Regions from separate parts of the Lysinibacillus sp. PWR01 genome, predicted to be linked through region 2. Evidence: predicted binding sites of a transcription regulator. Region 2 holds the regulator's gene; the other holds the start of a gene.
The links. The regulator LexA, encoded in region 2, represses DNA repair genes until DNA is damaged. The targets are predictions, from matches to a motif close to CGAACATATGTTCG.
Positions count from the first base shown of each region.

Region 1: the regulator LexA is predicted to act here: its motif matches at 3,615-3,628, upstream of ACEVFT_RS17110 (carbohydrate kinase).

Region 1 covers NZ_JBHERJ010000079.1:5,783-11,127, reverse strand. The annotation lists gene recJ (single-stranded-DNA-specific exonuclease RecJ) at 1-1,065, shown strand, start outside; gene ACEVFT_RS17125 (adenine phosphoribosyltransferase) at 1,101-1,613, shown strand; gene ACEVFT_RS17120 (MarR family winged helix-turn-helix transcriptional regulator) at 1,652-2,110, opposite strand; gene ACEVFT_RS17115 (MFS transporter) at 2,296-3,546, shown strand; gene ACEVFT_RS17110 (carbohydrate kinase) at 3,661-4,752, shown strand; gene ACEVFT_RS17105 (pseudouridine-5'-phosphate glycosidase) at 4,757-5,345, shown strand, end outside.
Region 2 covers NZ_JBHERJ010000047.1:322,405-327,749, reverse strand. The annotation lists gene tkt (transketolase) at 1-110, opposite strand, end outside; gene ACEVFT_RS09000 (DUF896 domain-containing protein) at 237-470, opposite strand; gene ACEVFT_RS08995 (GNAT family N-acetyltransferase) at 658-1,191, shown strand; gene ACEVFT_RS08990 (helix-turn-helix transcriptional regulator) at 1,193-1,411, shown strand; gene def (peptide deformylase) at 1,408-1,983, shown strand; gene ACEVFT_RS08980 (YneB family resolvase-like protein) at 2,016-2,681, opposite strand; gene yneA (cell division suppressor protein YneA) at 2,678-2,992, opposite strand; gene lexA (transcriptional repressor LexA) at 3,158-3,775, shown strand; gene ACEVFT_RS08965 (gamma-glutamyl-gamma-aminobutyrate hydrolase family protein) at 3,883-4,605, opposite strand; gene ACEVFT_RS08960 (prepilin peptidase) at 4,639-5,345, opposite strand, start outside.

The sequences.
Region 1 (5,345 bases), on a different contig from region 2:
GCTGCAGGTATGACCTTATCATTAGAGCATGTGGATGAACTACGTACGCGCTTGGATGCGCAGGCTAGAGCCTGCTTAACAGAGGAGCAATTAACACCGATCGTGCATATTGATATTCCGCTCAGTATTGACGAAATTTCAGCAGATGCTATTGAGGAAATTTCAACATTAGGACCATTCGGCACAGATTTCCCGAAGCCTGTTTATGTACTTGAGGATGTAGAAATCGCCTCCATGCGTAAAATTGGAGCGGCCGAGAATCATATTAAAATGGAAATAACAAACGGCTATGACAAATTGGATAGTGTTGGTTTTAATAAAGGGCATTTACATGATGAATTAACGTATGGCATCAAAGTTTCCTTTATAGGCGATTTGCAAATTAACGAATGGCAAGGACGTAAAAAAGCTCAATTTATGATCGAGGATGTCCAAACAACAGAATGGCAACTATTTGATATTCGTGGTATCCGCCAAACAGCTCGATGGTTGAATACGGTACCGAAGGACGAGGCACAGTTTATCGCCTTTCGTCCAGAAACGATGACCTATTATCAATCATTAATTGGTGTACCTATTACATTGGTTGACCCAGCCCTTTCAAATATTGAACAAAGTGTTTACATCGTGCTCTTAGACTTGCCACACCATGTTCAAAAGCTAGAAGACGTTTTACAGAAGACAACACCTTCACGTATTTATGCACATTTTTATATGCCCGATTCGCAATACTTTAGCGGTTTACCTACTCGTGAACAATTTACTTGGTATTATAAATTCTTGAAAAATCGACCAGCCTTTCCACTTGATATGCATATTGCGGATTTAGCGAAGCATACGGGCTGGCCATTAGAAACATTAAAATTTATGACACAGGTGTTTTTTGAGCTTGATTTTGTTAAAATGGAGAGTGGACTGACGACTGTCAACGTGAATGCCCCAAAACAAGCACTAACAGAGGCACCGTCTTACAAACAACGTTCAGAACAGATTGAAATGGAGCAAAAGCTTGTCTATGCTCCTTATATAGAATTAAAACAATGGTTTGATGAACGATTAACATAAACGGACGTATAACGTTTCGTAGGAGGAGCAAGAACATGGATTTAAAGCAATATGTTACAACGGTTGAAAACTGGCCAAAAGAAGGCATTACTTTTAGAGATATTACGACAATTATGGATAATGGATCTGCTTACAAATATGCAACAGATCAAATTGTAGAATATGCAAAAGAAGTGGGAGCTGAAATTGTGGTTGGCCCTGAAGCTCGTGGGTTTATTATCGGTTGCCCAGTTGCCTATGCACTTGAAATTGGCTTTGCACCTGTTCGTAAACCAGGTAAATTACCACGTGAGGTGATTAGTGCGGACTATGGTCTAGAGTATGGAAAAGATACATTAACAATGCATCACGATGCGATTAAGCCTGGTCAAAAGGTGTTAATCTGTGATGATTTACTAGCTACTGGGGGAACAGTTGAAGCAACAGTGCGTTTAGTGGAACAATTAGGTGGTCAGGTAGTCGGCTGCGCATTCCTAATCGAACTTTTAGAATTAAATGGTCGCGAGAAGCTTGGTGATTTAAATATTAAAACACTTATTCAATATTAAGAGCATTGAAAAAGCGCCCTACACTGTGGGCGCTTTTTTTATACTTCGTCATATGCTTGAATAATTTTTTGCATTGTTCGCAAGGTATCGTAGAAATCTGCGTATTTTTCGGTTCCAATATCCTCGATGATTCTATCTTGAATTCCTTGCCAGATAGGTGCGGCTTCATGTAGCTTTTCTAAGCCTTCCTCAGTGAGCGTAATTTTTTTTGTGCGAGCATCATTTGTATCTCGCTTTAATTCAACATAGCCATGTTGCTTTAATAGATTAATATTACGTGTTACAGTGGTTTGATCGAGTTGTAATATTTCACCTAAACGGCTGATTGACACAGCTTGTTGAAGGTCGATATGTGCAAGCATCGAATATTGTGTAACTTTTAAACCAGTAGGCTGTAGCAGCTTATCATATAATTGCGTGACAACCCTTGTTTTCTTTCTAAGGTTTGCACAAACACATATTTGTGTATAATCAATATTTTTAAGTTGATTCTTCATCGACAGTACTCCTTTGAAGGGATTCTACTTATGATTAGTATACACCCAAAAACTAGAAATTACTTCTTGACAGCTTTATGAACGATTACTATCATTATACATGTATATACATATAAATGAAATGAATAGACTTAAACATGTATATACATGTTTTGCGGTCTATCATAAGAAAAGAAGGTGTTAGGGTGAAGCGTGTTCATTATAGTTGGTTTATTTTGATCGTCACATTTTTCTCGATTATTGTCGCAGGGATTACGATGTCATCATCTGGTGTGTTTATCGATCCCCTTGAAAAAGAATTTCACTGGGATCGTTCAACCATTGCTTTAGCTTTCGCTGTAAGTTTGTTTTTATATGGCATATCTGGACCATTTATGGCTGCACTACTTGAAGTCATTGGCTTAAAGAAAATGATGCTCAGCGCCATGGCCACTTTAGTAGTAGGAATGACTTTAACATTTTTGATGAGTCAATCTTGGCAGTTAATCGTTATTTGGGGAGGCATTATTGGTCTTGGAGCGAGTCTATTTTTAACGGTGCTTAGTCCATATGTTGCGAATCATTGGTTTGTAAAACGCAGAGGGTTAGCAGTTGGTATTTTAACGGCAAGTACAGCCACGGGTCAGTTAATTTTACTGCCAGTGCTAGCTATCATCATCGAACACTATTCTTGGCGATGGGCTATCGCATTCATGCTACTCCTTAGTACAATAATGTTCTTCATGATTGCTATTTTTATTAAAAATAAGCCCCAGGATATTGGTTTGACACCTTATGGACAAGAAGAGACTATAGAAGAACATCTAATACAGCAAAAAAAGAATCCAATAAGCATGGCTTTTTATGGTTTATTAGAGGCGATTAAGGTTAAAGCGTTTTGGTTACTAGCAGGCAGCTTTTTTATTTGTGGTCTATCGACAAGCGGATTAATTGGTACTCATTTTGTCTCTTATTGTATTAGCTTTGGTGTTCCTTTAGTTACCGCTGCATCACTTCTTTCCTTTATGGGCGTTTTTAATTTATTAGGCACGACTGCCTCTGGCTGGTTATCTGATCGCTTCGACAATCGTTGGTTGTTGTTTTGGTATTACATGTTAAGAGGCGCTTCTCTTTTATTACTTCCTTATGCACTCGCGCAAGGGTCTTTTGTTTTACTAACGATTTTCACCATCTTTTATGGACTAGATTGGATTGCTACTGTGCCACCAACCATCAGTATGACACGACAAATTTTTGGTATGCATAAAAGTAGTATTATCTACGGCTGGATATTCGCCTCCCATCAAGCAGGAGCGGCGGTTGCTGCGTATGGTGGAGGGTTGATTTATAAATTTTTTAATTCCTATACGTGGGCTTTTTTCCTTGCAGGGATGTTTTGTGCTATGGCCAGTTTATTCGTCATCATTGTTAAAAAGCAAACACCCCAGCAAGCATAAACAAATAAAAGTTGAACCTCGGTATGATGAGGTTCAACTTTTTTAATAAAGAATCTTTTGACATAATACAAACAAAAGTTTATAATATAAACAAATATAATAAAAGGTGATGCTATGAATGAAAGAGAACAGGCGGTGCTTGCTTTAATTCGCCAGAATCCGTTTATGTCTCAGCAAGAAATGGCAGATACAATGAATCTGTCACGTCCCGTGCTTGCTAATTTAGTGTCTAGTTTAACGAAGCAAGGAAAAATTGTAGGTCGTGCTTATATTTTACCCGAGGAAAATGAAATTATTTGCATCGGTGGAGCTAATTTAGACCGCAAATTCCATGTAAAGGGCAATGTTCAATTTGGAACATCTAACCCTGCCAGTTCTTCCTTTAGTGTAGGTGGTGTTGGTCGAAATATTGCTGAAAACTTAGGCAGATTAAACCACCAAGTGACGTTACTAACAACGGCAGGGAAAGATGCTGATTGGCAAGTGATCCAAGAAGCTTCGGAATCCTTTATGAATCTACGTTATGTAGAGCAGCTAGCAGAGGCTTCTACGGGTTCTTATACTGCCATAATGGATGAACAAGGTGAGCTAGCACTAGCTGTAGCGAATATGGAGGTTTATGACCTTCTGTTACCTAGCTTGTTGAAAAAACATGAAACAATGCTAGTGAACGCGGGATGTTTTATTTTGGATTTAAACTGTCCAAAAGAAACAGTGGCGTATATCCAGCAAGTAGCCATTGCTCGTGCTATTCCACTTGTCATTGTGCCGGTATCTTCGCCAAAAATGAATCGACTACCTGAAACATTACAAGGCGTAACTTGGTTTATTTGTAACACAGATGAAGCGGAAACGATTGTTGGACATAAAATTGAAAACGCTACCCATTATGAAAAAGCATTACAACAGCTTCTACAACTAGGTGCTGAACATGTCATCATCACGGCTGGCAGTAAGGGCGTTTATGCAGCATCTACAACGATTGCGCCTCATCAATTTGCTGCCAAAGTGATTGACAAAATTGAAGATGTAACAGGAGCAGGAGATGCCTTTGTCAGCGCTGTCATTCACAGTTGGTTGACTGGACAATCTTTTGAGACATGTATTGATGCTGGATTAACCAATGCAAAAAATACATTGGCATCTCCTTATACAGTAAGACCTGAATTATCAGTAGATTTGTTGAAAAATGAAATGGAGGAATAACAACATGAAAGAATTCATCGTATTATCAGAAGAAGTAAAAGCAGGACAAGCAAAAGGTCTACCAATCGTTGCATTAGAATCAACAATTATTTCACACGGTATGCCATACCCACAAAACGTGCAAACTGCGCGTGAAGTTGAGCAAATTATTCGCGATAATGGTGCAGTCCCTGCAACCATTGCATTAATTGATGGAAAAATTAAAATCGGTCTATCAGATGAAGAACTAGAAATGTTCGGTAATGCTCAAGGTGTTGCGAAAGCTTCACGTCGTGACTTAGGTTTCTTACTAGCAACGAAAAAATTAGGTGCTACAACAGTTGCAGCGACAATGATCTGTGCAGAGCTTGCAGGTATTGAAATCTTTGTAACAGGCGGAATTGGTGGTGTACACCGCGGTGCTGAAACAACAATGGATATCTCTGCTGACTTAGAAGAATTAGCACAAACAAATGTTGCCGTTATCTGTGCGGGCGCAAAATCAATTTTAGATATCGGTCTTACACTAGAATATCTTGAAACAAAAGGTGTGCCAGTGGTTGGTTATGGTACGGATGAATTACCAGCATTCTACACACGTCAAAGTGGTTTCG
Region 2 (5,345 bases):
GGCGCTGCCCCCATTGGTAAACCTGGGTGACCAGAATTTGCTTTTTCAATAGCATCGATTGACAAAGTTCGGATAGCATTAATTGCTAAAAGATCCGCGTGTTGAGTCATTATATTGTGACATCCTTTCTCGTCCTATATATTGTTCTTTTACAGTTTAGTCAACATTGCTTTAGAAAACAATGCTTTTGTTATACTATTTGTGTTTTCATACATACTTTATTGAATTGTGTCACATTAATTTAGAAATTTATTTTTTTTCGCTTGTTTTACCTTCTCTGGGGTTACATCATTTCCTTCTGCGTCTACCACTTTTACGTTTTCAATCGTATCTCGCATAGTCGCTCTAAACGTATCTAAGTACTCCTTACGAAGCGCTGTTCGCTCCTTTGCCTCTGCCTCTGTTAATTGTCCGCTTTTCGCTTTAGCAGATAATTCATTAATTCGGTTAATTTTTTCCTTTGATAACATTGTTACACACCTTTCAGTACCTAGCTTAATGACCTCAGTATGCAAAGTATAGCACGGTTTCCCTTAAAATGCAGTTATACCAACCCTTAAAAACACTTCTTAGCCATTATTTACATGACTTCCAGATGTTAGAGGTGTATAACTAATTATAAAAGGAAAAATTTGATAGATAATAGGAGGAAATATTGTGAACATCACAACACCGAGACTACTTATTCGAACATTTGAAGCACAAGATTGGCAGGCTGTTTATAGCTATATGTCCGATAAAACAGTGATGCACTATATGCCTGAAGGTGTGTTGAATGAAGAACAAGTTCAAAATTTCATAACAGAGAATAACAACGAGCAAGCAAAACATTTCGCCATTGTTTTACGTGAACAACAGCGAGTCATTGGTCATCTTGTTTTCCACAAATACTTTGGTGACCATACTTATGAAATTGGATGGGTTTTGAATCCTGTCTATCATAATCATGGCTACGCTTCTGAAGCTGCTCATGCCCTATTAAATTATGGCTTTACTAAAATGAAACTTCATCGAATTATCGCCACATGCCAGCCAGAAAATGTAGCTTCATACCGAGTCATGGAAAAGATCGGGATGCGCCAAGAAGGATTTTTTAAAAAATGCATATCACACGGAGATGATTGGTGGGATGAATACTATTACGCTATTTTACAGGAAGAATGGAACAATCTAAAGGTAAGGAGTGTGTGAAATGAAAAAAACTGCGGTGTTATTATACCCACAATTTAATGAATATGAATTGAGTGTTTCTTTGTCCATTTTAATGCAGGCTGCTCTTGCAAAAGAATGTGGGGTTGTGAGGCAGACCATTAATAGTATTGAAAATGATAAATATGATCCAACCCTTGAATTAGCTTTTAAGATTGCTAAGGTTCTCAATAGTCGTATTGATGAGGTTGTTTATCTATGACTAAATTTCACCCCAATTATATGATTACAATGAAGGATTTCGTGAAAGAACACTCGACAATTTTAAGAAAACAAACTCAAGAAGTGGCGATACCTGTGACCACAGAGGACCGAAATACCCTCTTATCCATGCTACAATATTTAAAAAATAGCCAAGATCCTACTCTAGCAAAAAAATATAAGCTTCGCCCTGGAAGTGGACTCTCTGCTAATCAAATTGGCGTAGATAAACGAATGTTTGCTGTGCTCTTTGATGACCAAGAAATGATGCTGATTAACCCTAAAATAATGAGTCATTCCCTTAATATGATTTATCTACCTGAGGGAGAAGGCTGTCTATCTGTAAATCGTCCTGTTCCTGGTTTTGTACCGAGATACGAACGCATTAAAGTTAAAGCTTACGACATCGATGGACATGAAATCATTGTTCAGTTACATGGCTATGGGGCTATCGTTGTACAACATGAAATCGATCATTTAAATGGCATCATGTTTTATGACCGAATAAATAAAGAGCACCCATTCCAACTGCCTAATCATGTTATCATCGAAAGCTTTTCTTCCTTTCAATAGTCTCTTTACAGAAAAAAAGATTAGCAGGAATATTATTTTCCTGCTAATCTTTCTTGGTGCTCTTGGAAACGACGATGTACAGTCGCCTTACTTACCTCAAAGCCTAACCCTCTAAGCGTTATAGAAATTTCTTCAAAGGTAAATCCTCGTTTGCGTAGCTTCACAATTTCATCTACAGGTAGATCTTTACGCTCCTGACCTTGCGGATTACCCCGGTTCGATAAATTATTTTCAGGACGATAACCGTTTTCTACAGCACGTCGCATACCACGGCGTATTTTAGCATTATGAATTCTACGCTGATATTCCTCTACAATCGCTAAAATTTCAAGCAGCATCGTGTCCATTTCATTTAATTGGACTGGGCCTGCATCACGCATAGAAAAAACATCCGTTGCTGATTTTTGTAATAAATGCAATACAGCCATCCTCGCATTGCCTCGTCCTAAACGAGTTTCATCTTGTACAAAAAGGGCATTAATGTCCTTATCTTTTATGAAATCAAGCATTTCTAGTAAGCCTTCACGTTCTACATCATAGCCACTATGCTGATCTTTAAACACGCCCTTCACCGCATAGCCTTGCTCTTTAGCATAGTGCAACAACTCTTCCTGCTGGCGCTCTAATGAGGAACTTTGTGTTTCTTTTTCAGTACTTACACGACAATAGACAACAGCCGACAGTTGATTATTTATCATTGTTCATTTCTCGCAATTTCGATAGTATTGATGGGACTGGCTTGATCACTCACGACAGGAATGACTAGAGATTTTCCTGCTACAATTTTAATATCCGCTAGTTCATTTTCAGTTTTTACAAGCTTTATCCAATCATCTGTACTCATTTTACCACGATATTGCTCCGCTAACGACCACAAGCTATCCCCATGTTCGATTTGGATTTCTGCGTAACTAACTTTTCCAGGATCAGTGATGTAAAGATATGCTGCAAATAGTAGACAAGCTCCTAATAAAATTGAGATATGTGTGTTTTTTTTAAACCATGTCATAATCATTACCCCTTTTAAGAATGTTTGTTCGGAATGTATGTTCTCATAATAAAGCGAACAAACGTTTTTGTCAAACACTTTTCGAACCTATGTTTGCATACATGTTCGCATTCTGTTATACTATCAAATAAGAAGAATGATATTAGAAAAAAGAGGTGAGCACTCATGAAAAAAGTTTCGAAAAGACAAGAGGACATTTTAGCTTTCATTAAGGAAGAGGTACGAGCTAAGGGCTATCCGCCATCAGTACGTGAAATTGGTGAAGCAGTTGGCCTTGCTTCCAGTTCAACTGTTCATGGTCATTTGGCTCGATTAGAACAAAAGGGTTTTATTCGTCGAGATCCAACAAAGCCACGTGCAATTGAAATTTTAGAGCCTGAAGAATCCATCCAAAAGCAACAGGTGATTCATGTACCACTTGTCGGGAAGGTTACAGCTGGTTCTCCCATTACAGCTATTGAAAACATTGAAGAATACTTCCCATTACCCGATACGTACGGCACAAGTGAAGATCAATTGTTCATGCTAGAAATTATGGGGGAATCAATGATTGAAGCTGGGATTCTAGATGGGGATTTAGTCATTGTGAAACAAAAGGCAACAGCTAATAACGGGGATATTGTTGTAGCTATGACAGCTGAGGATGAAGCAACTGTAAAACGTTTCTTTAAAGAGAAAAACCATTTCCGTTTACAGCCTGAAAATTCATCTATGGAACCTATTATCGTCGATCAAGTTTCGATTTTAGGACAAGTTGTAGGTCTTTACCGTCGTGTACATTAATCATTAAAGTAGGTTTCGAGGATTATGTTCCTTCTTAGAGCATGTATCCTCTTTTTTACGCAAAAAAAGAATCCAATCATGTATGGATTCTTTGTACAATGCCCCATCTAAGCTTCCTTCTTAAATTTCAAGCTAGCTTCAACAAAGGCTGAAAATAGTCTTTGAGCACTGTCATCTCCTGCTATGGCCAGTTCCTCAGGATGCCACTGAACAGCCAAGCAAAATGGTAATTCCTCATGAACTACCGCTTCGATAATACCATCATTTGATTTTGCTGCTACTTTTAATTTTTCCGCTAAAACATTCACTGCTTGATGATGAAATGAATTCACTGCCAGTTTCTCTTGTTCTACTATAGTCGCTAATAAATTGTCAGCAATAACCTGTACAGAATGGGTAGCTACAGCTCGACCTGATTGCTGCGTATGTTGGAGTAACTTGGTACTAAAATGGTCACTATCAATGTCCTGATATAAAGTACCACCTAATGCAACATTTAATATTTGAATCCCTCGACAAATACCGAAAATAGGCATTTTCCGTTGGAATGCAGCTTCAATTAAGGCTAATTCAACCGTATCTCGCGCTGGATGAATTTTTCCAAGCTTTAATGAAGGCTCGGCCCCGAACAGAAATGGATGCACATCATGGCCACCCGATAACATTAAACCATCCGTCATGGCTAAAATCTGTGCTGCCTCTTCCTCTACTCCAATCGGAATAATCAGTGGAATTCCACCTGCTTCAATAATGCTTTTGCTGTAAGCAGCATTTAATCGAGAGGATAAATCATCCTCCACAAAGGCTGTAATACCAATAATCGGTTTCACTTGCTTCCCTCCACATTCTTGAAGATTAAACAATTACCAAAAGCCTAAATACCAATTGATTAATAGATCGCCATAGAAATAAACAATGACTGCGGCCAGTGCAATAGAAGGCCCAAACGGAATGGGTGTTTTTCTCCCCTGTTTGTTCTTCGATAACACAGTAAATCCGACAATCATACCAATAACAGCAGCTAAAAACAGCGTTAACAGTGTATCAATTGTACCCAGAACGAGACCAATTAAAAAGAATAATTTAATATCGCCTCCACCCATGCCACCGTTCGATAGCACAGCAATTATATATAATATGCCAAAACCAACAACAGCACCCACAAGAGAGTCCCACCAAGGTGTTAATGGTGATAGAACTCGTCCAATAGCAAGCAAGGGTAAAAAGAATAATAGCACCTTATCTGGAATCTGCATATAGGCCAAATCTGACACTACAATGATGACTAATAAGGAGATAAAAACGAAAGCTACTATTAATTCTATGCTCCAGCCTAGCCGCCAATAAGCAAAGGCAAATAATACACCTGTCATTAATTCTATGACTGGGTAAACCCAAGAAATTTTGTTGCCACAACTCCGACATTTTCCTCCTAAAAATACATAGGACAATACTGGCACTAAATCAAGCGCCGTTAGTCGTCTCTGGCATTTCGTACAATGGGAAGGAGGGTGTACAATCGACTCCTTCTGCGGTACACGTAAGCCGACAACATTATAAAAAGAGCCAA